One region of the Scandinavium sp. UTDF21-P1B genome, then DNA from elsewhere that is predicted to be linked to it. Evidence: predicted binding sites of a transcription regulator. Region 1 holds the regulator's gene; the other holds the start of a gene.
What was found. Region 1 encodes Fur, which represses iron uptake genes when iron is present. Its sites were predicted from a motif close to ATAATAATGAGAACNACTATCAA; they were not measured.

Region 1 (15,156 bases):
CATTTTGTTTGATTCAGCGTGGGTCGGCTACGAGCAGTTTATTCCAATGATGGCCGACTGCTCGCCGCTTCTGCTGGAGCTGGATGAAAACGATCCGGGGATCATGGTGACTCAGTCCGTGCATAAGCAGCAGGCTGGCTTCTCGCAAACCTCGCAAATCCACAAAAAAGACAGCCACATTAAGGGTCAGTCTCGCTACGTGCCGCATAAAAGGATGAACAACGCCTTTATGATGCACGCCTCCACCAGCCCGTTCTATCCGCTGTTTGCCGCCCTGGACGTTAACGCTAAAATGCATGAAGGCCAGAGCGGGCGCAACATGTGGATGGATTGCGTCACCAACGGCATTGAAGCCCGTAAATTGATTCTTGAAAACTGTCATCATCTTCGCCCGTTTGTTCCGCCGGTCGTTGATGGCAAACCCTGGCACGCTTATCCGACAGAAGAGATTGCTAACAACCTGCATTTCTTCCATTTCGTTCCGGGCGAGCGCTGGCATGCATTTGAAGGCTATGCAGAGAATCAGTATTTCGTCGATCCGTGCAAACTGCTGCTGACCACGCCGGGCATCAACACCGCCAGTGGCGAGTATGAAGATTTCGGCGTTCCGGCGACCGTACTTGCCAACTTCCTGCGTGAAAACGGCGTGATCCCAGAGAAGTGCGATCTCAACTCCATTCTGTTCCTGCTGACGCCTGCCGAAGACATGGCCAAGCTGCAGCAGCTGGTTGCGCTGCTGGTGCGTTTTGAAAAACTGCTCGATGAAGATGCCCCTCTTCAGGAAGTGCTGCCTTCGCTTTACCGGCAGCACGAACAGCGCTACGCCGGGTACAGCCTGCGCCAGCTGTGCCTGGAAATGCATCAGCTTTACGCGCGGCATGACGTGAAGCAGCTGCAAAAAGAGATGTTCCGCAAAGCGCATTTCCCACAGGTTAGTATCGATCCTCAGAGTGCTAACTACGCCTACCTGCGCGGTGAAGTCGAACTGGTCTCTTTGCCGCAGGCGGAGGGAAGAATTGCTGCCGAAGGCGCGCTCCCTTATCCACCGGGTGTGCTGTGCGTGGTACCGGGTGAAATCTGGAGTGGTGCCGTTCTGCGCTATTTCACCGCTCTGGAGGAAGGCATCAATCTGCTGCCCGGCTTCGCACCGGAGCTACAAGGGGTTTACATCGCAGAAGTGGATGGCCGCAAACAGGTATGGTGCAACGTCATTAAAACGCGTAACGCCCACCAGCCGCTGCTGAAAGGGGAAACATTATGAGTAAATCTAACAAGATGGGAGTCGTTCAGCTCACCATCCTGACCATGGTTAACATGATGGGCTCAGGGATAATCATGCTGCCGACCAAGCTCGCCGAGGTTGGCACCATCTCGATCATCTCCTGGATGGTGACCGCGGTAGGCTCCACGGCGCTGGCATGGGCCTTCGCGAAATGCGGGATGTTCAGCCGTAAATCCGGCGGCATGGGCGGCTATGCGGAGTACGCTTTTGGCAAATCCGGCAACTTTATGGCCAACTACACCTACGGCGTGTCGCTGCTGATTGCCAACGTGGCGATTGCCATTTCCGCCGTGGGCTACGGCACCGAACTGTTCGGCGTCACGCTGAGCCCGTTGCAGATTGGGCTCGCCACTATTGGCGTGCTGTGGCTGTGCACCATTGCCAACTTTGGCGGTGCGCGCATCACCGGCCAAATCAGCAGCGTGACCGTATGGGGTGTGATCATTCCTGTGGTCGGCCTCTGCGTCATTGGCTGGTTCTGGTTCAGCCCGACGCTCTACGTTGAGTCCTGGAACCCGCACCACGTTCCGTTCTTTAGCGCAGTAGGCTCTTCTATTGCAATGACGCTCTGGGCGTTTCTCGGTCTGGAATCTGCCTGTGCCAATACCGACGTGGTAGAAAACCCGGAACGCAACGTACCGATTGCCGTGCTCGGCGGCACGCTCGGAGCAGCGGTGATTTATATCGTTTCCACCAACGTTATCGCCGGGATTGTGCCCAACAGCGATCTGGCAAACTCCACTGCTCCATTCGGGCTGGCATTTGCGCAGATGTTCACCCCGGAAGTGGGCAAAGTCATCATGGGGTTGATGGTGATGTCGTGCTGCGGCTCTCTGCTTGGCTGGCAGTTCACCATCGCGCAGGTGTTCAAATCCTCGGCGGATGAAGGCTACTTCCCGAAAATATTCTCTCGCCTCTCCCGCGCTGAAGCGCCGGTTCAGGGGATGCTGGCGATTGTCGTCATCCAGTCAGGTCTGTCGCTGATGACCATTAGCCCGTCGCTGAATAACCAGTTCAACGTGCTGGTCAATCTGGCGGTGGTGACCAACATCATTCCTTATATTCTGTCGATGGCGGCGCTGGTTATTATTCAGAAAGTGGCAGAGGTCGCGCCGGGTAAAGCGAAAGCAGCGAATGCGGTGGCGTTTCTTGGGGCGATGTACAGCTTCTATGCGCTCTACTCGTCAGGTGAAGAAGCGATGCTGTATGGCGCGATCGTGACCTTCCTGGGCTGGACGCTCTACGGGCTGGTGTCGCCTCGTTTTGAGCTGACCAATAAACACGGCTGAAACATGCCCGGTGGCGCTTGCGCTTACCGGGCCTGCCAATCAGCATGACTCTGCAGGCCGGGCAAACGAACTGCCCCCGGCATAAAAAAATGGCCCGGAAGCGCTAACGCTGGCCGGGCCTGTTTCATTGCTGAACGTCAGGCGTTCTTCAGCACTTCGCTGACAATCTCTACCGCTTCTTTCTCAATCAGCTTACGGTGTTCCGCGCCGAGGAAGCTTTCGCAATAGATTTTGTACGCATCTTCCGTACCGGAAGGACGCGCCGCAAACCAGCCGTTTTTGGTCATCACTTTCAGGCCGCCAATGGAGGCACCGTTGCCCGGCGCAGCCGTAAGACGAGCGGTGATCGGGTCACCCGCCAGGGTATCGGCGCTGACCATTTCAGGGGAAAGTTTTGACAGCGCGGCTTTCTGCGCAGAGGTTGCCGATGCCTGTAAACGGTTGTAGCTTGGCGCACCGAAGCGATCAGCGAGTTCGTCGTAATGCTGCTGCGGGTTCTTGCCGGTCACGGCTGTGATTTCAGCCGCCAGCAGGCACATAATGATACCGTCTTTATCGGTTGACCACGGCGTGCCGTCGAAGCGCAGGAACGACGCGCCCGCGCTCTCTTCGCCGCCGAAGCCGAAGCTGCCGTCGAACAGACCGTCAACGAACCATTTGAAACCTACTGGCACTTCCACCAGCTTGCGGCCCAGGTCTTCCACCACGCGGTCAATCATCGCAGACGATACCAGCGTTTTGCCGACGGCCACGTCCTGGCCCCACTGTGGACGATGCTGGAACAGGTAGTTGATGGCAACGGCCAGATAGTGGTTTGGATTCATCAGACCCGCGGGGGTCACAATGCCGTGACGGTCATAATCCGGATCGTTGGCGAAGGCCAGATCGAATTTTTCACGCAGCGCCAGCAGGCCCGCCATCGCGCACTCTGAGGAGCAGTCCATGCGGATTGCGCCATCTTTATCGAGGTGCATAAAGCGAAAGGTCTGATCGACGTGATCGTTAACGATGGTCAGATCGAGCTTGTAGAACTCAGCAATACGCTTCCAGTATTCAATCCCGGAACCGCCCAGCGGATCAACGCCCAGCTTCAGGCCGGCTTTCTGAATCGCTTTGATATCGACGATATCCGCCAGCCCTTCAATGAACGGCTGCACCAGATCCTGTTCTTTAATGTGGCCGGACGCATAAGCCGCATCCAGAGAGAGACGCTTCACGCCCTTCAGGCCATCGGCCAGCAGCGCGTTGGCACGGTCTTCCACCACTTTGGTCACGTTGGTATCAGCCGGGCCACCGTTAGGCGGGTTATATTTAATGCCGCCATCTTCCGGTGGGTTGTGCGATGGCGTGATAACGATCCCGTCCGCCTGCGCGCCGCCCTTCTTATTATGAACCAGGATAGCGTTAGAGATGGCAGGGGTTGGCGTGTAGCCGTTATTTTCCTGCACGATCACGTCGACACCGTTAGCCGCCAGCACTTCCAGTACGGAAATGATCGCCGGCTCTGACAGCGCGTGGGTATCCTTACCTACGTAGCACGGTCCGGTGACGCCATTTTTGGCACGCTCTTCCGCAATCGCCTGGGCAATCGCCAGAATATGCGGTTCGTTGAAGCTATGACGACCTGCACTTCCACGGTGGCCGGAGGTACCGAATTTCACCGCGTGTTCTGCGTTACCCACTTCCGGCTTCAGCACGTAGTACTGAGACGTCAGCTGGGCGACATTGATCAAATCACTCTGTTGTGCAGGCTGGCCTGCACGGGGATGAGTTGCCATTGCCTGGTCCTTCTTATGCAAGGGTTAGATAGTGCCGCAAACCTTCTCAATCAGCTCCGCAGGGAACTGCATTGACTGCATGATGTGCTCCACCATGCTGCATTTACGACCGGTATTGGTATTGGTGATCACCCAGTATGGGGTTTCAGGCACTTGCTTAGGCTTGGTCTGGTTGCCGTTTTTCAGCAGCGTCGCTTCATCGGAAGCGAAATAGACGCGCGTGCGCCCGTGCAGCGACTCTGTGGCCTCGGCAAATGCTTTGTTGTCTAAGGAGTAAAGTGTAGTCAGCACCAGCAGGAAGCGGTTGACCGCTTTTTTCTGCTCGGCGTATTCATCAGAAAGGAGCAGTTCACGCACGGCGCGGACGTTGTCCTTCGGAGAAGAGGCTTTTTTCACCGCCGCCGCAACGACCGGCGCAGCGCTCGGGGCCGGGGTCTCTTTGACAACGGGGGCTGCACTCTGGGCTACGGCAGAAATTTTCAGCATGCGCCGTAAAATGTCGGATGCGCTCTCGCCAATGTGCTTAGTGTGGCTGGCAATAAAGCCATAGAGTTCGTCATCAACTTCGATCGTTTTCATCTTAATCCAGTGATATTTCTTTGCTGAATACAAGTCGTTGGGATTATAGGGACAAAACCCAACAGCGGATAGCGTGTCGGCAAAAACTCAGACGACTACTGAGTGTTGCAGCCGGGCGGCAGAATGTTCAACATGATACCCTAACCCGACGTAGCGAAAAAAAGAACTTTGCCATGAAATTAAACAGCCGAGCGCAATCTGCACAAAACCAGCACACTAATTCTCCCATCGTCCTCGTTCACGGCCTTTTTGGCAGCCTGGACAACCTCGGGATCCTCGCCCGCGACCTGGTTACCGACCACGATATTTTGCAAGTCGACATGCGCAACCATGGCTTGTCGGAAAGAAGCCCGGACATGAACTATCCGGCAATGGCTCAGGATTTACTTGATACGCTGGATGCTCACGATATTGAGCAGGCCACCCTGGTTGGGCACTCCATGGGCGGCAAGGCGGTGATGGCGTTTACCGCCCTGGCACCGGAACGCGTGGGAAAACTGGTGGCTATCGACATTGCGCCAGTGGATTATCAGGTGCGTCGTCACGATGAAATTTTTGCCGCGATTAACGCGGTGACGGAAGCGGGCGTTTCCACACGACAGCAGGCCGCCGAAGTAATGCGGCAGCATATAAAGGAAGAAGGCGTGGTTCAGTTCCTGTTGAAGTCCTTCGTCGGTGGCGCATGGCGCTTTAACGTGCCGGTTTTGTGGGATCAGTATCCGCATATTGTCGGCTGGGAGACGATTCCGGCCTGGGACCACCCTGCCCTGTTTATTGCAGGCGGAAATTCTCCGTACGTCACCACCGAGTATCGCGACACGCTGCTGGCACAATTCCCGCAGGCTCGTGCACACGTGATTGCCGGTGCCGGGCACTGGGTCCACGCTGAAAAACCGGACGCGGTACTGCGCGCTGTTCGCCGCTATCTGGCGGAATGATTAAAATCCGAGCAAGCAAGCGCCATTGTGGCTCCCGGCGTTGGCGTGGGGGTTTCGCTGATGTATGATTGCGCGCTATCTGCGCCGGGCCTGTCGTCCGGCGGCTTGTTTCCCCGAAGTCACTCTGAATCATGGCAAAAGAACAAACGGACCGAACGACATTAGATTTGTTCGCAAACGAGCGTCGCCCGGGAAGGCCGAAAACCAATCCGCTCTCGCGCGACGAACAGTTACGCATTAATAAGCGTAATCAGCTGAAGCGCGACAAAAGCAATGGTCTCAAGCGCGTTGAGCTAAAGCTCAATCACGAAGCGGTCGATGCGCTCAACGAGCTGGCTGAAGCCAGAAACATGAGCCGCAGCGAGCTGATTGAAGAAATACTGATGCATCAGTTGGCTGCGTTGCGAAGCCAGAAACTCGTCTGAAAATCCGACAAAAAATCACTTTCATGTAGCAGAGAGTGCAGTCCGGCGCGATTGCGGTTCCCGCGCCCTTCTCCTCCTGCTATCATTGCCTTTATCTGTGGGCAACATTCCACCATCATTTCATTACGTTTCAAGAGGTTATTTTACTCATGGCAATTACAGGCATTTTCTTCGGCAGCGACACCGGCAATACCGAAAATATCGCGAAGATGATTCAGAAGCAGCTTGGTAAAGATGTAGCTGAAGTGCATGACATTGCCAAAAGCAGCAAAGAAGATCTTGAAGGCTTCGATATTCTGCTGCTGGGTATCCCGACCTGGTACTACGGTGAAGCACAGTGTGACTGGGACGACTTCTTCCCGACGCTGGAAGAGGTAGACTTCAACGGCAAACTGGTGGCCCTGTTCGGCTGCGGCGACCAGGAAGATTACGCAGAATACTTCTGTGATGCGCTCGGCACCATCCGCGACATCATCGAACCACGCGGCGCAACCATCGTCGGCCACTGGCCAACGGCGGGTTATCATTTCGAAGCGTCTAAAGGCCTGGCCGATGACGATCACTTTGTGGGCCTGGCCATCGACGAAGACCGTCAGCCGGAGCTGACCGCTGAGCGCGTTGAAAAGTGGGTTAAGCAGATTTCTGAAGAGCTGCACCTCGAAGAGATCAAAAACGCCTGATAAACGTATGGCGCAGCGCTCAGGTTGCGCCGTATTAGCGATAAGTTCCGTAAAATTAATAGATAAAAGCAATCAAATTAATCGCTACAAATTTTTAACTTTTGAGCACATGTCTGTACAATGTCAGCTGTTTTAACGAGGTCGGATGTTTCGCTTTGCAGATGATGCCTCGTTTCTGAAAAGCATACTTTGCTCAGGGTTTGCAGTTTTCATTTAGACTTCGCAGTTCTATAATGAGACGCATTATCCTGAATTCATTCTTAGTAATACTTCCAATAAGGAAGTGTATCGCCTAGCAACAGGACTGATTCCGCATGACTGACAACAATATCGCATTAAAGAAGGCAGGCCTGAAAGTCACGCTTCCGCGTCTTAAAATTCTGGAAGTGCTTCAGGAGCCGGACAATCACCATGTCAGTGCGGAAGACCTCTATAAGCGCCTGATCGATATGGGCGAGGAAATTGGTCTGGCAACGGTTTATCGCGTTCTGAACCAGTTCGACGATGCCGGAATTGTCACCCGCCACAACTTCGAAGGCGGTAAATCTGTTTTCGAACTGACTCAGCAGCATCACCACGATCACCTGATCTGCCTCGACTGCGGCAAGGTTATCGAATTCAGTGATGACTCGATTGAAGCACGCCAGCGTGAAATCGCCACCAGGCACGGCATTCGTCTGACTAACCACAGCCTTTATCTTTACGGCCACTGCGCTGAAGGCGACTGCCGCGAAGATGAACACGCCCACGACGCCGCCGATAAATAATCGACGCTCGTGCAAAAGCAAAAGCCAACCTGACGGTTGGCTTTTTTTATGGGCATATTTTGGGGCAAAAACAGAGTTGAAATAAGGCTTACGGCGCGGGGGTATTGTTGCTGCGAATTTCCTGCCAGATTTTATCGCAGCGCGCCTTCACTGCCTGATCGTTACCCGTACGGGTCGCCTGGATACACTGCTGATAATCCAGCGTGCGCACCGTTTCCTGTTCGGCAAACTGCTTGTGCTCCTTCTCCTGCTTCAGCACATCCAGCACGCTTTGGCAGGCTTCAATCTTATCCGGATTGCCTTCCGCGGTATTAATACAGGCGCTGTAGGCGGCTTTCAGCTTGCTGTCTTCTTTCGGTGCCTGCGGCTGTGCACAAGCCACCAGCCCGGACGCCATAATCGCGACGAGAATCAATTTTTTCATGATACGACCTCATGGTTACGCGGCAGGCATCGTGCCCGCCGCGTCGCTTATCAGAAGATGGTGAACGGAGCGATAACGATGAATTTCACGTCGCGCTCATCCTGGAACATGTTGCCGTAGCCACCGCCCCAGCTTGGGATATCTGAATGGTTGTCGTACTGAGTGAAGTGCAGCTTGAACAGCGTGCCTTTGGCGCGCCCTTCCTGGACGGTGTACATCGCATCGAGACTGTAGGAAGACTCTTTGATTTTGTTTGAGGCAATGCTCTCTTTCTGCCCTGCGCTGTTGATCATCCAGTCCGCCGGTTTAGCATCCCACGCGTAAACGTAGGAAGCGCCCACCGCCCAGCCTGGCAGGTTCCAGTTTTTCAGGTCATACATTCCGCCGAAGAACACGGCTTTTTCGCCGTTGGCGTTGAAGTCGGAACGGTTATCCCACCAGATATCCAGACGACCGTTGGAGGAAGCATAGGTTGGCGTCATACGCTGCAGGAAGAAGCCCTGCTGGCCTTCTGCCTTAACCCATGTCCCTTCGAGGCGCAGGTCAACCACGTCAGCCACTTTGTAGCCGAAGGTCAGAGCCTGTAACCATGCGGTACCGTCGTAAATATCGTTGACGGTGTTTTTATCTACGGTGTCACGTGCACCATAGAACTGGTAGCTGGTAGAAAGTGGCGTACCGGCCACGTCGAATTTGTAGCTGGCTTTGGCGAAGTACTGATCCATAAAGCCCTGCGCCTGACCAAATGCGGCTTCCAGAACGAGGTCATTTTTAAAGTCGTACTTCGCACCGATGGAGTGGAGATAATCGACTTTGGTTTTCCTGTCATTCTGGTAGAACTTGTCGGTTTCAAGGTGCCATGGTGCCTTGTACTCGTTGGTCCACATGTACGAGAAGCTCAGCGCGCCCGCATCACCGTAGTCAAAGTTCGCCCCGGCTTCAGCACCCTGATAGGTGCCAGGCATAAAGCTCCAGTGCGGCGCTAACAGCGTCTGGCCGGTTGGCTGAATGTAACCCGCACGAGCCCAGGCAGGCCCAAGCTTAAATTTCGCAGCGGCTTTATAAAGGCTAATCCCGCTCTTATCACCGGAGTAGTCTTCGTCGTAGCCCTTATTGATAGAGGAAAACGCGATTTCGTTCGGGTGGCCGCTTTCGGCAGATTCGGCCATTTCGATTGCGGTAAAGGCGGCGATATCAAGCCCGATGAAATCAGCGGCGAAGCCAGACTGGAAGTCGAGGTTGGCGTTCCAGGTCGAGTGAGAAAGGTTGGTTTTGTACTTGTCACCGTCAGTGACGTCTTTACGGTCACGCTCACGCTGCCAGTAATAGATGCCGCCGGTTAACGTTGAATCGTCTACGAATCCTGCTGCACTGGCCTGCGGAGATGCAACCCAGCCCGACATTGCGGTGACGGCGGCAATAGCCAGCGCCAGCGTACTACGTTTGCCACTGAACGTACGCATGTGTATATCCTCTTTGACTTTAAAAACGCCGTCGCAAAAGGCGAAAGCGATAAAATAAGCACTGCAAAAAAGTAGCGAGGCAGAAAGGGCCTGACGCTATGTCAGTAGACTATTTTTCGCGACGCGAATTATCAATCCTTTTTCCGCACGAATGCGCAAGAGTATGACAGTGCGCACATATTTGATTGCGTTTTGTTACAAAGTACAAGTGCGAGACAAAATGGCAGGAACCGCTAATAGCAGGGGTTTGTCAGCAGCCCAGTAAATGGGGCAGGTGGCAATATGTAACAGAGCCGATAAGTGTTTCAGTAGCAGAAATGAGATTATTTCGCATCGCGAAAATGGCATAAAAAAAGCGCCGCACGAAGCGACGCTTTCAGGACTTAAAGCAGCAAGCTTACTCGCCCGCTTTCGCCCAGGTATCGCGCAGGCCAACGGTGCGGTTGAAGACCAGCTTATCAGCGGTGCTGTAACGGCTGTCGAGGCAGAAGTAACCTTCGCGTTCGAACTGATGCGCAACGCCCGCCTTAGCGGCTTTCAGGGAAGGTTCAGCGTAACCCTGTTTGATCACCAGAGAGTCCTGGTTGATGACGGACAGGAAGTCCTCCGCGGCACCCGGGTTTGGCACGCTGAACAGACGATCGTAAAGACGAATTTCAACCGGCAGCGCATGCTGTGCGCTCACCCAGTGAATAACGCCTTTCACTTTACGGCCATCGGCCGGATCTTTGCTCAGGGTGTCGGCATCGTAAGTGCAGAAAATAGTGGTGATATTGCCTTCTGCATCTTTCTCAACGCGTTCCGCTTTCACCACGTAGGCATTGCGCAGACGCACTTCTTTACCCATCACCAGACGCTTGTACTGCTTGTTCGCTTCTTCGCGGAAGTCAGCGCGATCGATCCAGATTTCACGGCTGAACGGCACTTCACGGCTGCCCATTTCCGGTTTGCTCGGATGGTTCGGCATGGTGACGATTTCGCCTTCGCCCTGGTAGTTTTCGATAACCAGCTTAACCGGATCGATAACGGCCATCGCGCGCGGTGCGTTCTCGTTCAGATCTTCACGAATGCAGGATTCCAGCGACGCGATTTCGATGGTGTTATCCTGTTTGGTGACGCCGATACGCTTACAGAATTCACGGATGGACGCTGCGGTGTAGCCACGACGACGCAGGCCTGAAATAGTTGGCATACGCGGGTCATCCCAGCCTTCCACATGCTTGTCGGTGACCAGCTGGTTCAGCTTACGCTTGGACATCACGGTGTATTCCAGATTCAGACGAGAGAACTCGTACTGACGCGGATGAACCGGAATGGAGATGTTATCCAGTACCCAGTCGTACAGGCGACGGTTGTCCTGGAACTCAAGCGTACACAGGGAGTGAGTAATCCCTTCCAGCGCATCGCTGATGCAGTGGGTGAAGTCGTACATCGGGTAGATGCACCACTTACTACCGGTCTGGTGGTGATCGGCGAATTTGATGCGGTACAGCACCGGATCGCGCATTACGACGAAGGATGACGCCATATCAATTTTGGCGCGCAGGCACGCTTTACCTTCTTCGAAACCGCCGGCGCGCATTTTTTCAAACAGCGCCAGGTTCTCTTCCACGCTGCGATCGCGGTACGGGCTGTTTTTACCCGGCGCAGTCAGCGTGCCGCGGTATTCGCGGATTTCTTCTGCAGAGAGTTCATCGACATACGCCAGACCTTTATTAATAAGCTCAACGGCGTACTGATGCAGGGTATCGAAATAGTCCGAGGAGTAGCGGATATCGCCAGACCAGTGGAAACCTAACCACTCGACGTCATTTTTGATCGATTCAACGTATTCGATGTCTTCCTTCACCGGGTTGGTGTCATCGAAACGCAGGTTGCACTGACCCTGATAGTCCTGGGCGATGCCGAAGTTCAGGCAGATCGATTTAGCGTGACCGATATGCAGATACCCGTTCGGCTCTGGCGGAAAACGGGTGTGAACGGTCGTGTGCTTACCACTGGCCAGATCCTCATCAATAATCTGGCGAATAAAGTTAGTCGGGCGGGCTTCAGCCTCACTCATCGCGGGTTCCTCAAGGCGTAAACAACATATAACGGCATATGATCTTATAAGCCGGACGTAGTGACAACCCTTAGTTACGGAAAATACGTATCTGATGAAAATAATGGGAGCATTTGCTGCAAAAAAAAGCGGCGGAGGAATTCCCCCGCCGCTAAGGCACATAAGATTTACTCAGGAACGATTATTTGCCTTTAATCTCATACAGCGGCGTGACGCCTGCAACGACCTGACCCTGCGCCTTGATTACCAGGCCGCTGAAGTCGTCGATATTGCTGCACACCACTGGACTGATCATGGAGCGTGCGTTGGCGTTCAGGAAGTCCAGATCCATTTCCAGAACCGGCTGACCGGCTACCACTTCCGCACCCTCTTCCACCAGGCGAGTAAAGCCCTGGCCGTTCAGCGCAACGGTATCAATGCCCATGTGGACAACGATTTCCGCGCCTTTTTCGGTTTCGAGGCAGAACGCATGGTTGGTGTTGAAGATCTTAACGATGGTGCCTGCTGCCGGAGAAACGACGGTTTTCTCCGTTGGTTTCACCGCTACGCCGTCGCCGACGGCTTTGCTGGCGAACGCTTCATCAGGAACCTGCTCCAGAGCAACAACATCACCGGTAACCGGGGATACCAGCGCAGCAATAGTCGCTGCTGCGTTTGGTACAGCCTGTGGTTTTACCGCTGCTGGTGCCGCCGCAGCAGGAGTTGCTTCTGCTGCGGCAACGTGGCCGGTGGTTTTCATCGCGTTAGCAATTTTTTCTGCCACGAAGCCCACGATAATCTGCACGCTGGTTTTGTTCAGACGAATCACACCGGACGCACCGAGACGTTTGGCCAGCGCTTCGTTAACCAGAGAAGAATCCTTCACGTTCAGACGCAGACGGGTGATGCACGCGTCGATACCGGTCAGGTTATCAGAACCACCTACGGCAGCAATGTACTGACGAGCCAGCGCGGATGCATCCTGCTCTTTGCCGGTGCTCACATTCACGTCCTGACCATCTTCTTCGCTACCGGCAACCGCCAGTTCACGACCTGGCGTCATCAGGTTGAATTTGGTGATGGTGAAGCGGAACACCACGTAGTAGATAACGAAGAACACCAGGCCCTGAGGGATCAGCATCCACCAGTGCGTCGCCAGCGGGTTACGCGAGGAGAGCACCATATCCACCAGACCGGCACTGAAGCCGAAACCAGCAATCCACTGCATGCTCGCCGCGATAAACACGGAAATACCCGTCAGCACAGCGTGGATGAAGTACAGCACTGGTGCCACGAACATGAAGGAGAACTCCAGAGGCTCGGTGATACCGGTGAAGAATGCCGCGAAGGCACCCGCCATCATGATACCCAGCACTTTGGCTTTGTTTTCCGGACGTGCGCACTGGTAAATCGCCAGCGCAGCACCTGGAAGGCCGAACATCATGATTGGGAAGAAGCCTGCCTGATAGCGACCGGTGATACCGACAACCGCTTTACCGGCTTCGATAGACTGCGCACCGCCCAGGAAGTTAGGGATGTCGTTAATACCGGCAACGTCAAACCAGAATACGGAGTTCAGCGCGTGGTGCAGACCAACAGGGATCAGCAGACGGTTGAAGAACGCATAGATACCGGCGCCCGCAGAGCCCAGTTTCTGAATGTGCTCACCGAAGCTCACCAGGCCACCGAAGATAACCGGCCAGATGTACATCAGCAGGAACGCAACGGCGATCATCAGGAAGGAGGTCAGGATAGGTACCAGACGGCGGCCGCTGAAGAACGACAGCGCTTTCGGCAGCTCAACGCCGCTGAAGCGGTTGTACAGCTCAGCAGAAATAATACCGACAAGGATACCCACGAACTGGTTTTCGATCTTACCGAAAGCCGCCGGGACCTGCTCCAGAGGAATCTTCTGGATCATCGACACCGCTGCCGGAGAGCACAGGGTGGTTAAAACGAGGAAACCAACAAAGCCGGTCAGCGCAGCTGCACCGTCTTTATCTTTGGACATACCGTAAGCCACACCGATCGCAAACAACACGGACATATGATCGATGATGGCCGAGCCAGATTTGATAAACAGCGCCGCTAAGGCGTTATCGCCGCCCCAACTTACCGGGTCAATCCAGTAGCCGACACCCATCAGGATGGCTGCGGCAGGCAGCGTGGCCACTGGCACCATCAGTGCGCGGCCCACTTTTTGTAAATAACCTAGAACACTCACTTTTCTTCCCCCTATGAGACCCCGATCCGACTTCGTTAAAGCCGTATTTTTATAGTGTGACTATCTTAAAAGCACAGCGACATACCACTTGCTTTGAGAGTGTGTGGAAAATTAATTCGTCTCGCAAATTAAACGCACCTTTTTTGTGATTTTTATCACCAAATATCGTCATCCCCCCCTCATCCGACTGGCTAACAGGGAAAACTTATTTTATCATTCGAAAAATCAGGACGGATTGCCCCCTCTCGTTGCCAAACCAGGTTACTCTTAACTGAGATTCGGTGCCAATCCGCCAACCGTTTATATTAACTATTGAGGTGAACAATGAGACTGATTCCCCTGGCGACAGCAGAACAAGTAGGCAAATGGGCCGCCCGTCATATCGTCAACCGCATCAATGCGTTTAAACCAACGGCGGATCGTCCGTTCGTTCTGGGTCTGCCAACCGGCGGCACCCCGCTCACAGCATACAAAGCTCTGGTTGATATGCATAAAGCGGGCCAGGTTAGTTTCAAACACGTTGTCACCTTCAACATGGACGAATATGTTGGCCTGCCGAAGGAGCATCCGGAAAGCTACCACAGCTTCATGCACCGCAACTTCTTCGATCACGTTGATATTCCAGCTGAAAACATTAACCTGCTGGATGGCAACGCGCCAGACATCGACGCAGAGTGCCGCCAGTACGAAGAAAAAATCCGCTCCTACGGTAAAATCAACCTGTTCATGGGCGGCGTGGGCAACGACGGTCACATCGCATTCAACGAACCTGCCTCTTCCCTGGCTTCCCGTACCCGCATTAAAACCCTGACTCATGACACCCGCGTGGCAAACTCCCGCTTCTTCGACGGCGACGTGACTCAAGTGCCTAAATACGCACTGACCGTGGGTGTGGGTACGCTGCTGGACGCAGAAGAAGTGATGATTCTGGTGCTGGGCCACCAGAAAGCACAGGCGCTGCAGGCCGCCGTTGAAGGTAACGTCAACCATATGTGGACTATCAGCTGCCTGCAGCTGCATCCGAAAGCGGTCATGGTGTGTGACGAGCCGTCCACCATGGAGCTGAAAGTGAAGACGCTGAAGTACTTCAACGAATTAGAAGCTGAAAACATCAAAGGTCTGTAATTGAATCCCCGCCTCTGTTTTCAGGGGCGGTCGCATTTTTAAGAACCGGGGGTCGTAATGTATGCATTAACTCAGGGCCGAATCTATACCGGCCACGAAATTCTGGATGACCATGCGGTAGTGATTGCCGATGGCCTGATT
Region 2 (15,156 bases), on a different contig from region 1:
CACGATGGTCGGTCAGGCCTGGGATTTGCCGGTGCTCGGCTACCGCAACGGCGTGGCGCAGCCGCTGCGCCTGTGGCAGGCGACCCACGCGCATCCGTTCAACCTGACCAAATTCAACGACGGCGATTTCCTGCGTGCCGAACAGCAGGGCATCGATGCCGACAAGCTGACCAAAGTGCTTTACCCGAACGACAACCATCTGGCGGGTAAAAAGCTGCGCCTGATGCAGCAGTATTTCCAGTGTGCCTGCTCGGTAGCGGATATTCTGCGTCGCCATCATCTGGCGGGCCGCAAGCTGGCGGAGTTGCCAAAGTTCGAAGTCATTCAGCTTAACGATACTCACCCGACTATTGCCATTCCTGAACTGCTGCGCGTGCTGCTCGATGAGCACCAGCTAAGCTGGGACGACGCCTGGGCCATCACCAGCAAAACCTTCGCCTACACCAACCACACCCTGATGCCGGAAGCGCTTGAGTGCTGGGATGAGAAGCTGGTGAAGGTGCTGCTGCCGCGCCATATGCAGATCATCAACGAAATCAACAAGCGCTTTAAAGTGCTGGTCGACAAAACCTGGCCGGGTGACGAAGCCGTTTGGGCGAAACTGGCGGTGGTGCACGATAAACAAGTACGTATGGCGAACATGTGTGTGGTGAGCGGCTTTGCAGTGAACGGCGTGGCCGCGCTCCATTCCGATCTGGTGGTGAAAGATCTGTTCCCGGAATATCACCAGCTTTGGCCGAACAAGTTCCACAACGTCACCAACGGCATCACGCCGCGCCGCTGGATCAAACAATGTAACCCGCAGCTTGCAGCGCTGTTCGACAAGACGCTGAAAAAAGAGTGGGCCAACGATCTCGACCAGCTGATTAAGCTTGAAAAACACGCCGACGATGCGAAGTTCCGTAAAACCTGGCGCGACATTAAGCTTGCCAACAAGCAGCGCCTGGCGGCGTTTGTGAAGCAGCGCACCGGTATTGATATCAACCCGGAAGCCATTTTCGATATTCAGATTAAACGCCTGCACGAGTACAAACGCCAGCACCTGAACCTGCTGCATATTCTCGCGCTTTACAAAGAGATCCGCGAGAACCCGAAAGCGGATCGCGTACCGCGCGTGTTCCTGTTTGGCGCGAAAGCCGCACCGGGCTATTACCTGGCGAAGAACATCATTTTTGCTATCAACAAAGTGGCGGAAGCGATCAACAACGATCCGAAGGTGGGTGACAAGCTGAAGGTGGTGTTCCTGCCGGACTACTGCGTATCGGCGGCAGAGCTGCTGATCCCGGCGGTGGATGTTTCCGAACAGATTTCAACGGCGGGGAAAGAAGCCTCCGGCACCGGCAACATGAAGCTCGCGCTGAACGGCGCCCTGACGGTCGGCACGCTCGACGGCGCTAACGTCGAAATCGCTGAGCAGGTTGGCGATGAGAACATCTTCATCTTCGGCCATACCGTGGAAGAGGTTAAGGCGCTGAAAGCTAAAGGCTACGACCCGGTGAAATGGCGCAAGAAAGACAAAGTGCTGGATGCGGTGCTGAAGGAGCTGGAAAGCGGCAAATACAGCGGCGGCGACAAGCACGCGTTTGACCAGATGCTGCACAGCATCGGTAAGCAGGGCGGCGACCCGTATCTGGTGCTGGCGGACTTCGCGGCCTACGTGGAAGCGCAGAAGCAGGTGGACGTGCTGTACCGTGACCAGGAAGCCTGGACCCGCGCGGCGATCCTCAACAGCGCGCGCTGCGGTATGTTCAGCTCGGACCGTTCAATCCGCGATTATCAGAGCCGTATCTGGCAGGAAAAACGTTAAGGGAGTGCTATGGAGAGCAAACGTCTGGACGCTGCCGCGCAGGCGGCGGGCATCAGTCCAAGCTACATCAATGCCCACGGCAAACCACAGTCTATTGGTGCTGACACCAAGCGGCGTTTGCTGGATGCAATGCATCACACGGCCACGAAAGTGGCCGTCACGCCGGTGCCGAACGTGCTGGTCTTCACCCACGGTAAAAAAATGTCGTTTCCGGTGGAAGGCCGCGGTGAGTTTCACTGGATGCTGACGACCGAAGAGGGTGCGCAGCATCAGGGGAATGCGACGGCAGGCAAAGCGCTGAATTTACCTTCGCGTCTTCCGGAGGGTTATCACACTCTGACGCTGACGCAGAGCGACCATCGCTGGCATTGCCGGGTGATTATTGCCCCCGAACGTTGCTACGAGCCGCAGGCGCTGAAGCAGGGAAAAAAGCTGTGGGGCAGCTGCGTGCAGCTCTACACCCTGCGTTCCAAAAATAACTGGGGCATCGGCGATTTCGGCGATCTGCAGGCGATGCTACCGGAAATCGCCCGTCGCGGCGGATCGTTTATCGGTCTGAACCCGATTCATGCGCTTTACCCGGCGAACCCGGAGAGCGCCAGCCCGTATAGCCCGTCTTCCCGCCGCTGGCTGAACGTGATTTATATCGACGTGACTGCGGTGGAAGATTTTAGCCTCAGTAAAGAGGCGCAGGCGTGGTGGAAGCTATCCACCACACAGCAGGCGCTAAAATCGGCACGCGATGCTGAATGGGTCGACTATGCGACCGTTACCGCGCTGAAAATGACCGCGCTGCGCATGGCATGGAAAGGTTTCTCGCAGCGTGATGACGACCGGATGGCGGCGTTTCGCCAGTTCGCGCTCAACGAGGGTGAAAGCCTGTACTGGCAGGCGGCGTTTGATGCCCTGCACGCGTATCAGGTGAAAGAGGACGAAATGCGCTGGGGCTGGCCGGCCTGGCCGGAGGCGTACCAGACTATCGACAGTCCGGAAGTGAAGGCGTTTTGCCAGAAGCATGCAGACGAAGTGGATTTCTTCCTCTGGCTGCAATGGCTGGCGTATTGCCAGTTCGCGGCCTGCTGGAACGTCTGTCAGCAGTACGAAATGCCGATTGGCCTGTATCGTGACCTGGCGGTAGGCGTCGCTGAGGGCGGTTCCGAGACCTGGTGCGATCGCGAACTCTATTGCCTGAAGGCCTCCGTGGGGGCACCGCCGGATATTCTGGGGCCGCTGGGGCAAAACTGGGGCCTGCCGCCGATGGATCCGCACATCATTGCCGCGCGAGCCTACGAACCCTTTATCGAGTTGCTGCGCGCCAATATGCAAAACTGCGGCGCGCTGCGTATCGACCACGTGATGTCGGTCCTGCGCCTGTGGTGGATCCCATACGGCGAAACGGCGGATCACGGTGCTTATGTGTACTATCCGGTAGACGATCTGCTGTCGATTCTGGCGCTGGAGAGTAAGCGTCACCAGTGCATGGTAATCGGCGAAGATCTGGGGACGGTGCCGGTAGAAATCGTCGGCAAATTGCGCAAAAGCGGCGTGTACTCTTACAAGGTGCTCTATTTCGAAAGCGATCATGAGAAGACCTTCCGCGCGCCAAAGGCATATCCGGAACAGTCGATGGCGGTTGCCACTACTCACGATCTGCCCACGCTGCGTGGCTACTGGGAAAGCGGCGATTTGACGCTTGGCAAAACGCTGGGCTTGTACCCTGACGAGGTGATTCTGCGCGGCCTGTATCAGGATCGTGAACTGGCGAAACAAGGGCTGCTGGACGCCCTGCATAACTATGGCTGTCTGCCAAAGCGTGCCGGACATAAGGCGTCGCTGATGAGCATGACCAGCACGCTGAGCCGTGGGATGCAGCGCTATATTGCCGACAGCCATAGCGCGCTGCTTGGCCTGCAGCCGGAAGACTGGCTGGATATGGCTGCCCCGGTGAACATCCCGGGCACCAGCTATCAGTACAAAAACTGGCGGCGCAAGCTCTCCACTTCGCTTGAGGCGATGTTTGCCGATAAAACCGTGAACAAGCTGATTAAAGATCTGGATAAGCGCAGGAAAGCGGCGGGGAAACAGAAGTAAAACGAACCTGGGGGCGCTTTGCCCGCAAGGCTCGTTCATTTATTTTGCCGGATGGCGGTGTAAACACCTTATCCGGCCTACAAAATTTACCCATCCCTCAGGCCTGATTTGTAGGCCAGGTAAGGCATCAGCCGTCACCTGGCAATCAGCGCTTAAACCACCATGCCGAGCAGCAGACAGCCGATGAGGCCGCAGACGGAGATAATGGTTTCCAGCATCGACCAGGATTTGATGGTCTCGCCGATGGTCAGGTTGAAGTACTCTTTGAACAGCCAGAAGCCCGGATCGTTCACGTGAGAGAAGATAACGCTGCCGGAGCCGACAGCGATAACCATCAGCTCAGGGCTGACGCCGGTCGTGGCGATAAGCGGTGCTACGATACCACCCGCCGTGATCGCCGCCACCGTCGCTGAACCGAGTGCGATACGCAGAACAGCAGCAATCGACCAGGCCATGAAGATGGGGGAGACGTTGGTTTCATGCATCATGGAGGCGATGTATTTATCCACGCCGCTGTCGACCAGAACCTGCTTGAAGGCGCCGCCGCCGCCGATGATCAGCAGCATCATCGCAATGATTTTAATCGCTGAAGTCAGAGTATCGTTAATCTGATCCATAGAGCGACCGCGGTTCAGACCAAAGGTGAACAGGGCAATCAGCACCGCGATGAGCGTTGCCATGACCGGGTCGCCAAGGAATTCCGCTACCGGCAGGAAGGCGTGGCCTTGTGGCAGCACCATTTCTGCAATGGCACGCATCGCCATCAGCACTACCGGCACCAGGGAAGTCCAGACGCTGACGCCGAAGCTCGGCATCTCTTCTTCCGTAAAGGTCTTCGCGTTGTAGAGGCCTTCCGGGATCGGCTTGTCGATGCCCTTCAGGCAGCGGGCAAATACCGGCCCGGCGAGGATCACGGTCGGGATGGCCAGAATAGTGCCGAACAGCAGGGTTTTCCCCATATCAGCGTGGAAGATGGTGGCAATAGCGGTTGGGCCCGGATGCGGCGGCAGGAAGCCGTGGGTCACGGAGAGTGCAGCCGCCATCGGCACGCCGACATACAGCAGCGGAATATTGGCCGCAGCGGCAATGGTGAACACCAGAGGCAGCATCAGCACAAAGCCCACTTCATAGAACAGCGCAAAGCCAACGGTGAAGCCGGTTAACACCACCGCCCACTGAATGTGCTTTTTACCAAACTTCGCGATAAGCGTCGTGGCGATGCGCTGAGCGCCGCCGCAGTCTGCCAGCATTTTGCCGAGCATTGCGCCGAAGCCCATGATCAGCGCCAGGCTGCCGAGCGTACCGCCCACGCCGGTTTTGATAGAGCCGATGACTTTAACTAACGGCATGCCCTGCATCAGACCGACTGCAAGCGCGACCAGTACCAGAGCGATAAATCCGTTCAGCTTGAAGCGGATCATCAGGAGCAGTAATAACGCAACACCGATAGCGACAATGACTAATGGCATGATTTATCTGACCTTTTATTTGTTATGGGTAACGTTGTAATGCCAACGTTTCTGTTAGCTTGTCCCTGGCCGGGAACAGAGATATTACGGCACTGTGAACGTTGAGGGTTTTCCTGAACCAGGATAGCTGACCTTAATTATGGCAGCAGTGCTTGCCGGTGATGATACGGGTAACATTGCCAGAATGAGAATCACCTGAAGTGTGAAAATTTCAATTGTGAGACTTAAGTCATACTCTTTGGGTGGGAATGGCAGGGTAAGGGCAGAAGAACGTGAGGATTATCGGCGCGTGCGTGGGGGAGGAAATATCGGCCCGACGAGCGGGCCGGAGGAAATCAGTAGTAGGAGTGCTCGCCGCGCTGGTGTTCGGTCAGATCGCGAACGCCTTTCAGCTCAGGGAATTCGTTCAGCAGCTGCTTCTCGATCCCTTCTTTCAGCGTCACGTCTACCATTGAACAACCGTTACAGCCGCCGCCAAACTGCAGAATGGCGAGGCCGTCTTCGGTGATTTCCATCAGCGATACGCGACCGCCGTGGCCGGCGAGCTGAGGGTTAATCTGCGACTGTAGCAGATATTCCACGCGTTCCATCAGCGGCGCATCGTCAGAGACTTTACGCATTTTGGCGTTCGGCGCTTTCAGCGTCAGCTGGGAACCTAACTGATCGGTCACAAAGTCGATTTCCGCATCATCCAGATAGGGCGCGCTTAGCTCATCGACATACGCGGTCAGCAGGTCAAATTTCAGGGCAGTGTCACTGGCTTCCACCGCATCCGGCGGGCAGTAAGATACGCCACATTCAGCATTTGGGGTGCCCGGGTTAATCACAAATACGCGGATTTGTGTCCCTTCTTCCTGATTTGCCAGCAGTTTGGCAAAGTGCGCTTGTGCAGCATCGGAAATACGGATCATAGCTTTGGCCTAATAGTTGACTACTTTAGTCGGTTATAATACGCCCATCACAGAGGGTCTACAAGGTGCGACACAGGCACCATACCTGAACTGATGCCGCGCCGTTTCGCAAAAGCAGGCGGGAAAGTTCGGCTACGGTACTGCCGGTCGTGACGACATCGTCCACCAGAGCGATATGGAGCCCTGCCACCGGGAATTCAAGCTGAAACGCATTTTTCAGGTTCTGTTTGCGCCGCTTCGCCGAAAGCTGGTGCTGGGTGGCCGTGGGCCGGATACGGCGGATTGCTTCACGGGCATAATGAATTGCCAGCCAGCGGGCAAGCGGGCGACACAGCTCATCGGCCTGGTTGTAGCCTCGTCGCCAGCGGCGCTTTTGCCAGAGCGGTACGGCAATCAGCAAATCCGGTTTGGGTCGCCGTTGCGTCTGCTTCAGGCGCAACAGCAGCAGTCGGGCAAGCGCCTTCGCCAGCTCAGGGTGATTGTTAAACTTCCACCTTTGCACCAGCAGCGAAAGCGGAGCAACGTAATCATTCACCGTGACCAGCCACTGCCACGGCGGTTCATGGCGCAGGCAACGCCCGCAGGGCATTTTGCTGTGAGTCGCGGGCAGCCCGCACTGGGGGCAAAGGGACAGGCAAGGGCTAACGGCGCGGGTGCAGCGGGAGCAGAGACCCCAGTGTGGGAGCTTCAGCGGCATTTGGCATAGCCAGCATAAGCCGTGGGCTGTTAGCATGTTTTCCCTCCTGATTCGAAGAATGAGAACAATAACGGATGAAAGACATCTGGTGGCAAACCAAAGGCGAAGGAAAGAGTCATCTTGTGCTGCTGCACGGATGGGGGCTGAACGCGGAGGTGTGGGATTGCATAACGCCGGAACTGAGCTCGCATTTCACGCTGCATCTGGTGGATTTGCCGGGCTTCGGGCGAAGCACTGGTTTTGGGGCGTTATCCCTTGAAGAGATGACCCGTCTGGTTCTGGCGAAAGCCCCTGAAAAAGCGATTTGGCTAGGCTGGAGCCTCGGAGGGCTGGTTGCGAGCCAGGCAGCGCTGACGGCACCCGATCGCGTGCAGGCGCTGGTTACCGTCGCGTCGTCCCCGTGCTTTACCGCTCACGATAACTGGCCGGGCATCAAGCCTGATGTGCTGTCGGGTTTTCAGCGCCAGCTTAGCGAAGATTTTCAGCGCACGGTGGAGCGTTTTCTGGCCTTGCAAACGCTGGGAACCGAAAGTGCCCGGCAGGACGCCCGCAGGTTGAAAAGTGCCGTGCTGGCACTGCCAATGCCTTCGGTGGAGGTGCTGAATGGTGGGCTGGAGATCCTGAAAACCGCCGACCTGCGTGAGGCATTAAGCGGCCTGACGTTGCCGTTCCTGCGGCTCTATGGTCACCTTGACGGACTGGTGCCGCGAAGGGTGGTCCCGCTGCTTGACGAGCTGTGGCCTCAGAGCCGTTCAATCGTTTTTCCTAAAGCGGCGCATGCCCCATTTATTTCGCATTCGTCCCTCTTTGTTAATTCATTGTTAACCTTAACATCATAGAAAATCTGAATTTTTCCTTCTCAGTTGGCAAAAGTCTGCATCCTCAACAATACTCATTTCAGGTTGCGGCAGGTCGCCTGCCGAACTGGATGCAGGTATGAAATGACCAATAAAATCTATGGAGAGTATGGCTATGAAACTTGTGAAGGGTATTGTTACCGCTCTGGTTATGGGATCGATCTCTTTTGGTGCATTTGCCGCAAAGGAGATTCAGAAGGACGATGTAGCCAAAATGAACCTGACTAAAATTGGTTCAATCACGACGTCCAGAACAACCTCGCCGATGGATGCGAAGAGAGATCTGTCGAAGAAAGCCGATGAGCTGGGCGGCCAATATTTTGTCGTCATTGCTGGCGAAAAGAATGAGAAAACCGTTCACGCGAACGCCGACGTTTACAAATAAGTCAGCGAGCACAGATAAGTAAAAAGCGGGCCTCTGGCCCGCTTCTTCATTTCTGACTTACTGCAACACCCACCATTCACGCAGGCAGGCTTTGCCTTCCGGGCAGCTTCTGCAACTGCCGCTCAGACAATCATTCGGCTCTTCGGCCACACGTTTTGCTTTACCCATGGCTTCCATGCGCATCAGCATGGCGTCAATCATCGGCTGCGGCGTGTGCAGCACGCGACTCAGCTGTTGTGCCTCCATGCGGCCCTGTAAAGCCAATATATCCCGCAGTTCAATCATTGAGGCCATCGTATGCTCCTTAGTGGCAGTCGCCAGCCGGACTGCTGCAGCAGCTTTCGACGGTTTTACGCGTTGCCAGCAGATTCACATTCACGCGGCTGCGGGCGCGGCGCAGCATGCCAAGCACCACTACGTTAAACAAGACCACCGCCAGAATGCAGACCAGGCTATAGCGCGGATGCTGCTGGAAGCTCGATACCTGATAGAACAACGTGGACAGCGAGTAGGCGATATTCAGCCCCCACAGGACGGAGAAGCCCATCCAGCCGCGGCTCGATTCGCGGGCAATCGCGCCCATCACCGAGATGCACGGAATATAGAGCAGGACGAAAATCAGGTAGCTGTAAGCTGCCGCTGCGCTGCCGAATTTGCTGCTCATCACGCCCATTGCGCCCGTTGCCATTTCACCGTCGCCTTTACTGGCTTCAATCGGGTTGGCCAGTACGCTCAGGCTGAAGGTATCTTTCAGGCTCTGCCAGGTTTCCTGTGCGGCGCCGCCCAGTTCATCGAGCAGGTTAAACTCCGCAGGGTTGAACTCTTCCTGCTGGATGTTTTCAGCGGTGTAGAGGGTGTTCAGCGTGCCCACAACCACTTCTTTCGCCATCGCGCCGGTGAACAAGCCGACGGTGGCCTGCCAGTTATCTTCGTGAACGCCAATGGGTTTAAACAGCGGGGTAATCACCTGGCTGACGGAGGCCAGCGCTGAATCATTAATGTTATCCGCGGCTTTACCGCTCAGCGTGAAGCTGTTCAGTGCGCTAAGGAAAATACTGACGATAACGATGACTTTACCGGCGCGCAGGACGAAGCCTTTCAGGCGCTGCCAGGTCTGGATTATCAGGCTTTTCAGATGCGGAACGTGGTAAACCGGCAGCTCCATCACGAACGGCGACGCTTCGCCGCGCATGATGGTGTGCTTAAGCATCAGTCCGGTGAGGATAGCCATCACGATGCCGAGAACGTAAAGCGAGAACACGGCCAGCGCGCCTTCCTGCCCGAAGAACGCCGCCGCGAAGACCGCGAAAATCGCCAGGCGAGCGCCACAGGACATAAACGGCGCCATCATGATGGTCATAAGGCGTTCACGCGGTGCATCGAGCGTGCGCGCGCCCATTACCGACGGCACGTTACAGCCGAAGCCGACAATTAACGGGACGAATGATTTGCCCGGCAGGCCAAGCGACTGCATCAGGCGATCCATAACGAAGGCCGCACGGGCCATGTAGCCGGAATCCTCAAGGAAGGAGAGGAACAGATACATCATCCCAATTTGTGGTACCAGCGGCAGCACGGTGTTGATGCCGCCGCCAAGCCCCTGGGCGAGGAAAATCGTCAGCCACTCCGGGAAGTGCAGCGTTGCACCGAGCCACTGAATGCCGTGGATGAAAATCGCCACCGAGCCGGCATCGAAAATCGGCTGAAGGGCACCGCCGATGTTGATCGCCAGCAGGAACATCAGGTACATGACGAACAGGAAAATCGGCAGGCCCAGGAAACGATTAAGAATGACTTTGTCGACGGCGGTGGTGAAACGGCTTGGTTCGGCGGTTAGCGTGTTGCTCACCACGTCGCACACCGCAGCGATGGACTGATAGCGGGCGTCTGCAATGTGCAATGCCGGGTCGTCCATTTCCGTATTCAGGCGCTGTATCGCTTCGGCAAGCTGCTGCTGCGCGGCGCCGCCGGCGTAGGCCAGGCTGTAGATATCGCCTTCCAGCATTTGCAGGCCCAGCCAGTGGCGCTGCCTGGACGGCATGGCCTGAGGCATCATTTCGGCCAGTTCAGCGGATTCACGCAGCAAAGGCTGCGCGTACTGAACCAGTTCTACATCGTCATTGCGCTGGTGGCGGTCAATCGCCATTTTCAGCGCCTCGATACCGCGTCCGCGCGTGGACACCAGCGGAATAACCGGGCAGCCCAGACGTTTTGCCAGCGCGTCCACCTCAATGCGGATTTGCTGCTTTTCAGCAATATCGAGCATGTTCAGCGCGACGACGCACGGAATGCCGAGCTCCAGCAGCTGCAGCGTCAGGTAGAGGTTACGCTCCAGGTTGGAGGCGTCGACCACGTTAATCAGCAGGTCGGCATCGCCACTCAGAATATAGTGGCAGGCAATCTGTTCATCGAGCGAAGTTTGTGAGGAAATTGTCGTGAGAGAATAAGTTCCCGGCAGGTCGACCAGCGTCACCTGATTATCGGTGGTGGTAAACTGGCCTTCTTTACGCTCGACCGTTACGCCTGCCCAGTTACCTACACGCTGGCGTGCGCCGGTCAGCTGATTAAATAAGGTGGTCTTCCCGGAATTCGGGTTGCCAATTAATCCGATGGTTAATTTCTTCATTTTTCAGGACTCTCGGTGTCTGGCAGGAATTAACGGGGCAGCGTTTCAATTTCAATTAACGCAAGGTCTTTCTTACGTAATACGAGGCTGACGCGACGCGTTTCAATATGAACCGGATCGCCGAGCGGGGCGACGCGTACGACATGAAAGGACGAACCCGGCAGCATGCCGAGCGAAAGGAGTTTCTGCCGATAGGCCGGGCTGATATCGCGCGAAAACCCGGTGATCTTCCACGTGCTGTCTGGAGTGAATTGCATAAAGCCTGCTTGTGTCGTTAACCGAAAAATTCATTCACGCGTGCGGGGGCAGCGCGTAAAACCAACGATGATGCGAACAGGAAAAGGATAAAATATCTACAGTGACGATGATAATGAGAATGGTTTCCACCTTCAATCAATAAAATGTCAACAGATGTTCAGGACGTGAATAATTCATCCGGTGTTGACATGGCTCAATATTTATTGCGGCGGAAAGTGTTTTGCAAAATGCAGAATTGTTACCAAAGTGAAAATAAATGCTTTGATAATTCACCAAAGGGTAAAAAATTAGGGTGTTCCTGAGTTGAAATAAAAAGGCCCTCTGAAATAAGAGGGCCAGATAATATCAGGCTTATTTTTTCTTCATTGCCGCCGCGAGAGCGTCCATCATCGCGCTGTTGCCGGCAGGCTGCGCGTCACGCCCGCGAGGCTTCGCTGCTTTCGCTGCCGGACGGCCGTTTTGTTCACGATTGCTGCCGCCATTACCGCGGCGAGCGTTGGTATCGCCCGGTTGCTCATCAAGACGCATGGTCAGCGCGATGCGCTTACGCTGCAGATCGACCTCCAGCACTTTGACCTTCACGATGTCGCCCGCTTTCACGACGGTGTGCGGGTCTTCAACGAATTTGTCGGCCAGTGACGAAATATGAACAAGGCCGTCCTGATGCACGCCGATGTCCACAAAGGCGCCAAAGTTAGTCACGTTGGTGACCGCACCTTCGAGCACCATGCCCGGCAGCAGATCGTTCATCGTTTCCACGCCGTCGGCAAACTTCGCCGTTTTGAACTCAGGACGCGGGTCACGGCCTGGCTTCTCCAGCTCTTTGATGATGTCGGTGACCGTCGGCAGGCCGAAACGCTCGTCGGTAAAATCGACGGCTTTCACGTTGCGCAGTTCGCTGCTGTTACCCATCAGATCCTTCAGCGCCTGATGCGTGGCGGCGAGAATGCGTTCCACTACCGGATAGGCTTCCGGGTGAACGGTTGAGGCATCGAGCGGGTTGTCGCCGTGGTTGATGCGCAGGAAGCCCGCGCACTGCTCAAAGGCTTTCGGCCCGAGGCGGCTCACCTTCAGCAGCTGCTGGCGGTTCTGGAACTGACCGTTTTCATCACGCCAGGCCACGATGTTCTGCGCCATCATGCGCGTCAGGCCCGCCACGCGGGTCAGCAGCGGCACGGAAGCGGTGTTCAGATCCACGCCAACGGCGTTCACGCAGTCTTCTACTACCGCATCCAGCTTGCGCGCCAGCTGTGACTGGCTGACGTCGTGCTGATACTGGCCCACGCCGATGGATTTCGGATCGATCTTAACGAGTTCGGCCAACGGATCCTGCAAGCGACGGGCAATGGACACTGCACCACGGATGGAAACGTCCAGGTCCGGGAACTCCAGTGCTGCCAGTTCAGAAGCGGAGTAAACCGAAGCGCCCGCTTCGCTAACGATCACTTTCTGCGCGGTCACTTTCGGGAACTGCTTCTGCACGTCGAGGTAGAAACGCTCGGTTTCACGTGACGCGGTGCCGTTACCAATTGCCACCAGTTCGACGTTATGTTTTTCACATAGCGCTGCCACAGCAACCGCGGCTTTTGCGGCCTGGCCGGTGTGCGGGTAAATGGTGTCGGTGGCAACCAGCTTGCCGGTGCCGTCTACAACGGCGACTTTCACGCCGGTACGCAGGCCGGGATCCAGTCCCATGGTAGCGCGAAGGCCAGCAGGTGCCGCCATCAGCAGGTCGTGCAGGTTACGGGCAAAAACGTTAATCGCTTCATCTTCTGCGCGTTCGCGCACGGTGCCCATCAGTTCGGTTTCAAGGTGCATCAGCACTTTGATACGCCATGTCCAGCTCACCACGCCTTTGCGCCAGCTGTCCGCCGGGGCATTGTTCAGGCGCAGGCCGAGATGGTCAGCAATAATTTGTTCGCAGTGGCTCTCTTTTGGTGGTTCATCGAACTGCGGATCGGCATTCAGCGCCAGTTGCAGGATGCCTTCGTTGCGGCCACGGAACATCGCCAGCGCGCGGTGGGAAGGGGCGGTGGCAATCGGCTCGTGGTGGTCAAAGTAGTCGCGGAATTTCGCACCTTCCTCCTCTTTGCCGCTGACCACGGTCGCGACGAGATGGGCGTTCTTCCACAGGTAATCACGCACTTTTGCCAGCAGCTGTGCGTCTTCCGCGAAGCGTTCCATCAGGATGTAGCGCGCGCCGTCGAGGGCGGCTTTGGTATCGGCAACGCCGTTGTCGGCATTGATAAACTTCGCGGCTTCGTCTTCCGGCGAATGCGACGGCTCGTTCCACAGCAGATCGGCCAGCGGCTCCAGGCCTGCTTCAATCGCAATCTGCCCGCGGGTGCGGCGTTTAGGTTTGTAGGGCAGATAAAGGTCTTCGAGCTCGGTTTTGCTGAGCGTGCCGTTGATGGCTTTAGCCAGGTCGTCGGTCAGTTTGCCCTGCTCATCAATCGACTTCAGAATCGACTGGCGACGCTCTTCCAGCTCGCGCAGGTAGCCCAGACGGGTTTCCAGGTTACGCAGCTGCGTGTCATCAAGACCGCCGGTGACTTCCTTACGATAGCGTGCAATAAACGGCACGGTGTTCCCTTCATCAAGCAGGCGAACGGCAGCTTCTACCTGTTCGTTTCTGGCCTGAAGTTCACCCGCAATAATGCGGCAGAGCGAATCTTTCATCATGGCAATATTCATCTGGTGGAGTAAAAACAGGGGATAGTTATACGGATTGAGGGGCGAAAATGCCATCCCTCAACCCGTAATCAGAGTGTTCCGGGCGAGTTATTTGACGTACTCGATCTCGTTGACGTACCAGGTTGCTTCCCCGCCGGGCGTCTGTACCAGCGCCAGGTCGCCGACCTCTTTTTTCAGCAGCGCGCGGGCCATCGGCGAGTCGATAGAGATGTAATCTTTGCGGCCAAAGATCTCGTCATAGCCAACGATGCGAAAGCGCTTGGTATCGCCGTCGTCGTTTTCAATTTCGACCCAGGCACCAAAGAACACCTTGCCTTCCTGCTGCGGCGAATAATCGACAATTTTCAAATTTTCCAGGCACTTGGTCAGGTAACGAACCCGACGGTCGATCTCGCGCAGGCGTTTTTTGTTGTACTGATAATCAGCATTTTCGCTGCGATCGCCGAGGCTTGCCGCCCAGGTGACTTTTTTGGTGACTTCAGGACGTTCTTCGCGCCAGAGATAATCCAGCTCTTTCTTTAACTTCTCGTACCCTTCACGGGTGATTAGCGGCGTTTTCATTGTGATGCTACCTTGTGACTACCTGAGCTTGCGCACATTTTGCCTCACAGAACATCACAGGGGGTTAAAAAAGCGTATTCTGTGATGAAATGTACAGATAAGCTGCTGTTAAATATGCTTTGTAACAATTTCGGCTAGAATTTATACCAGATTTCACTGGAGCCTGGCCCGGGCTTTTTTGAGAATACGCACTCATATTGTTACGAACCTTCTGGGAGTAAAAACAATGCAAGAGAATTATAAGATTCTTGTTGTGGATGACGACATGCGCCTGCGTGCGCTGCTCGAGCGTTATCTGACCGAGCAAGGCTTCCAGGTTCGCAGCGTCGCTAACGCCGAACAAATGGACCGCCTGCTGACCCGTGAATCCTTCCACCTGATGGTGCTGGATCTCATGCTGCCTGGCGAAGATGGTCTTTCGATCTGCCGCCGCCTTCGCAGCCAGAGCAACCCAATGCCGATCATCATGGTAACGGCGAAGGGTGAAGAAGTTGATCGTATCGTGGGCCTGGAGATCGGCGCCGACGACTACATTCCAAAACCTTTCAACCCGCGTGAGCTGCTGGCCCGTATCCGCGCGGTGCTGCGTCGTCAGGCGAATGAACTGCCGGGCGCGCCTTCTCAGGAAGAAGCGGTGATCGCTTTCGGTAAGTTTAAGCTGAACCTTGGCACCCGTGAAATGTTCCGCGAAGATGAGCCAATGCCGCTCACCAGCGGTGAATTCGCCGTGCTGAAAGCGCTGGTCAGCCATCCGCGTGAGCCGCTCTCTCGCGATAAGCTGATGAACCTGGCGCGTGGTC

Region 2: feoA (ferrous iron transporter A) is a predicted target of Fur. The motif match lies at 11,208-11,230, and genes of this name have one in related genera.

What each region holds. Positions count from the first base shown of each region.
Region 1 covers NZ_JBFLVD010000008.1:170,005-185,160, reverse strand. Annotated here, with positions in the region: gene speF (ornithine decarboxylase SpeF) at 1-1,261, shown strand, start outside; gene potE (putrescine-ornithine antiporter) at 1,258-2,571, shown strand; gene pgm (phosphoglucomutase (alpha-D-glucose-1,6-bisphosphate-dependent)) at 2,709-4,349, opposite strand; gene seqA (replication initiation negative regulator SeqA) at 4,374-4,928, opposite strand; gene ybfF (esterase) at 5,102-5,866, shown strand; gene ybfE (LexA regulated protein) at 5,998-6,291, shown strand; gene fldA (flavodoxin FldA) at 6,441-6,971, shown strand; gene fur (ferric iron uptake transcriptional regulator) at 7,286-7,738, shown strand; gene chiQ (ChiQ/YbfN family lipoprotein) at 7,827-8,162, opposite strand; gene chiP (chitoporin ChiP) at 8,213-9,625, opposite strand; gene glnS (glutamine--tRNA ligase) at 10,023-11,687, opposite strand; gene nagE (N-acetylglucosamine-specific PTS transporter subunit IIBC) at 11,869-13,890, opposite strand; gene nagB (glucosamine-6-phosphate deaminase) at 14,215-15,015, shown strand; gene nagA (N-acetylglucosamine-6-phosphate deacetylase) at 15,073-15,156, shown strand, end outside.
Region 2 covers NZ_JBFLVD010000018.1:224,255-239,410, forward strand. Annotated here, with positions in the region: gene malP (maltodextrin phosphorylase) at 1-1,807, shown strand, start outside; gene malQ (4-alpha-glucanotransferase) at 1,817-3,898, shown strand; gene gntT (gluconate transporter) at 4,051-5,367, opposite strand; gene nfuA (Fe-S biogenesis protein NfuA) at 5,703-6,278, opposite strand; gene gntX (DNA utilization protein GntX) at 6,337-7,011, opposite strand; gene bioH (pimeloyl-ACP methyl ester esterase BioH) at 7,050-7,814, shown strand; gene AB1287_RS16200 (YdgH/BhsA/McbA-like domain containing protein) at 7,948-8,217, shown strand; gene feoC ([Fe-S]-dependent transcriptional repressor FeoC) at 8,275-8,511, opposite strand; gene feoB (Fe(2+) transporter permease subunit FeoB) at 8,522-10,843, opposite strand; gene feoA (ferrous iron transporter A) at 10,873-11,100, opposite strand; gene AB1287_RS16220 (Tex family protein) at 11,453-13,783, opposite strand; gene greB (transcription elongation factor GreB) at 13,883-14,356, opposite strand; gene ompR (osmolarity response regulator transcription factor OmpR) at 14,583-15,156, shown strand, end outside.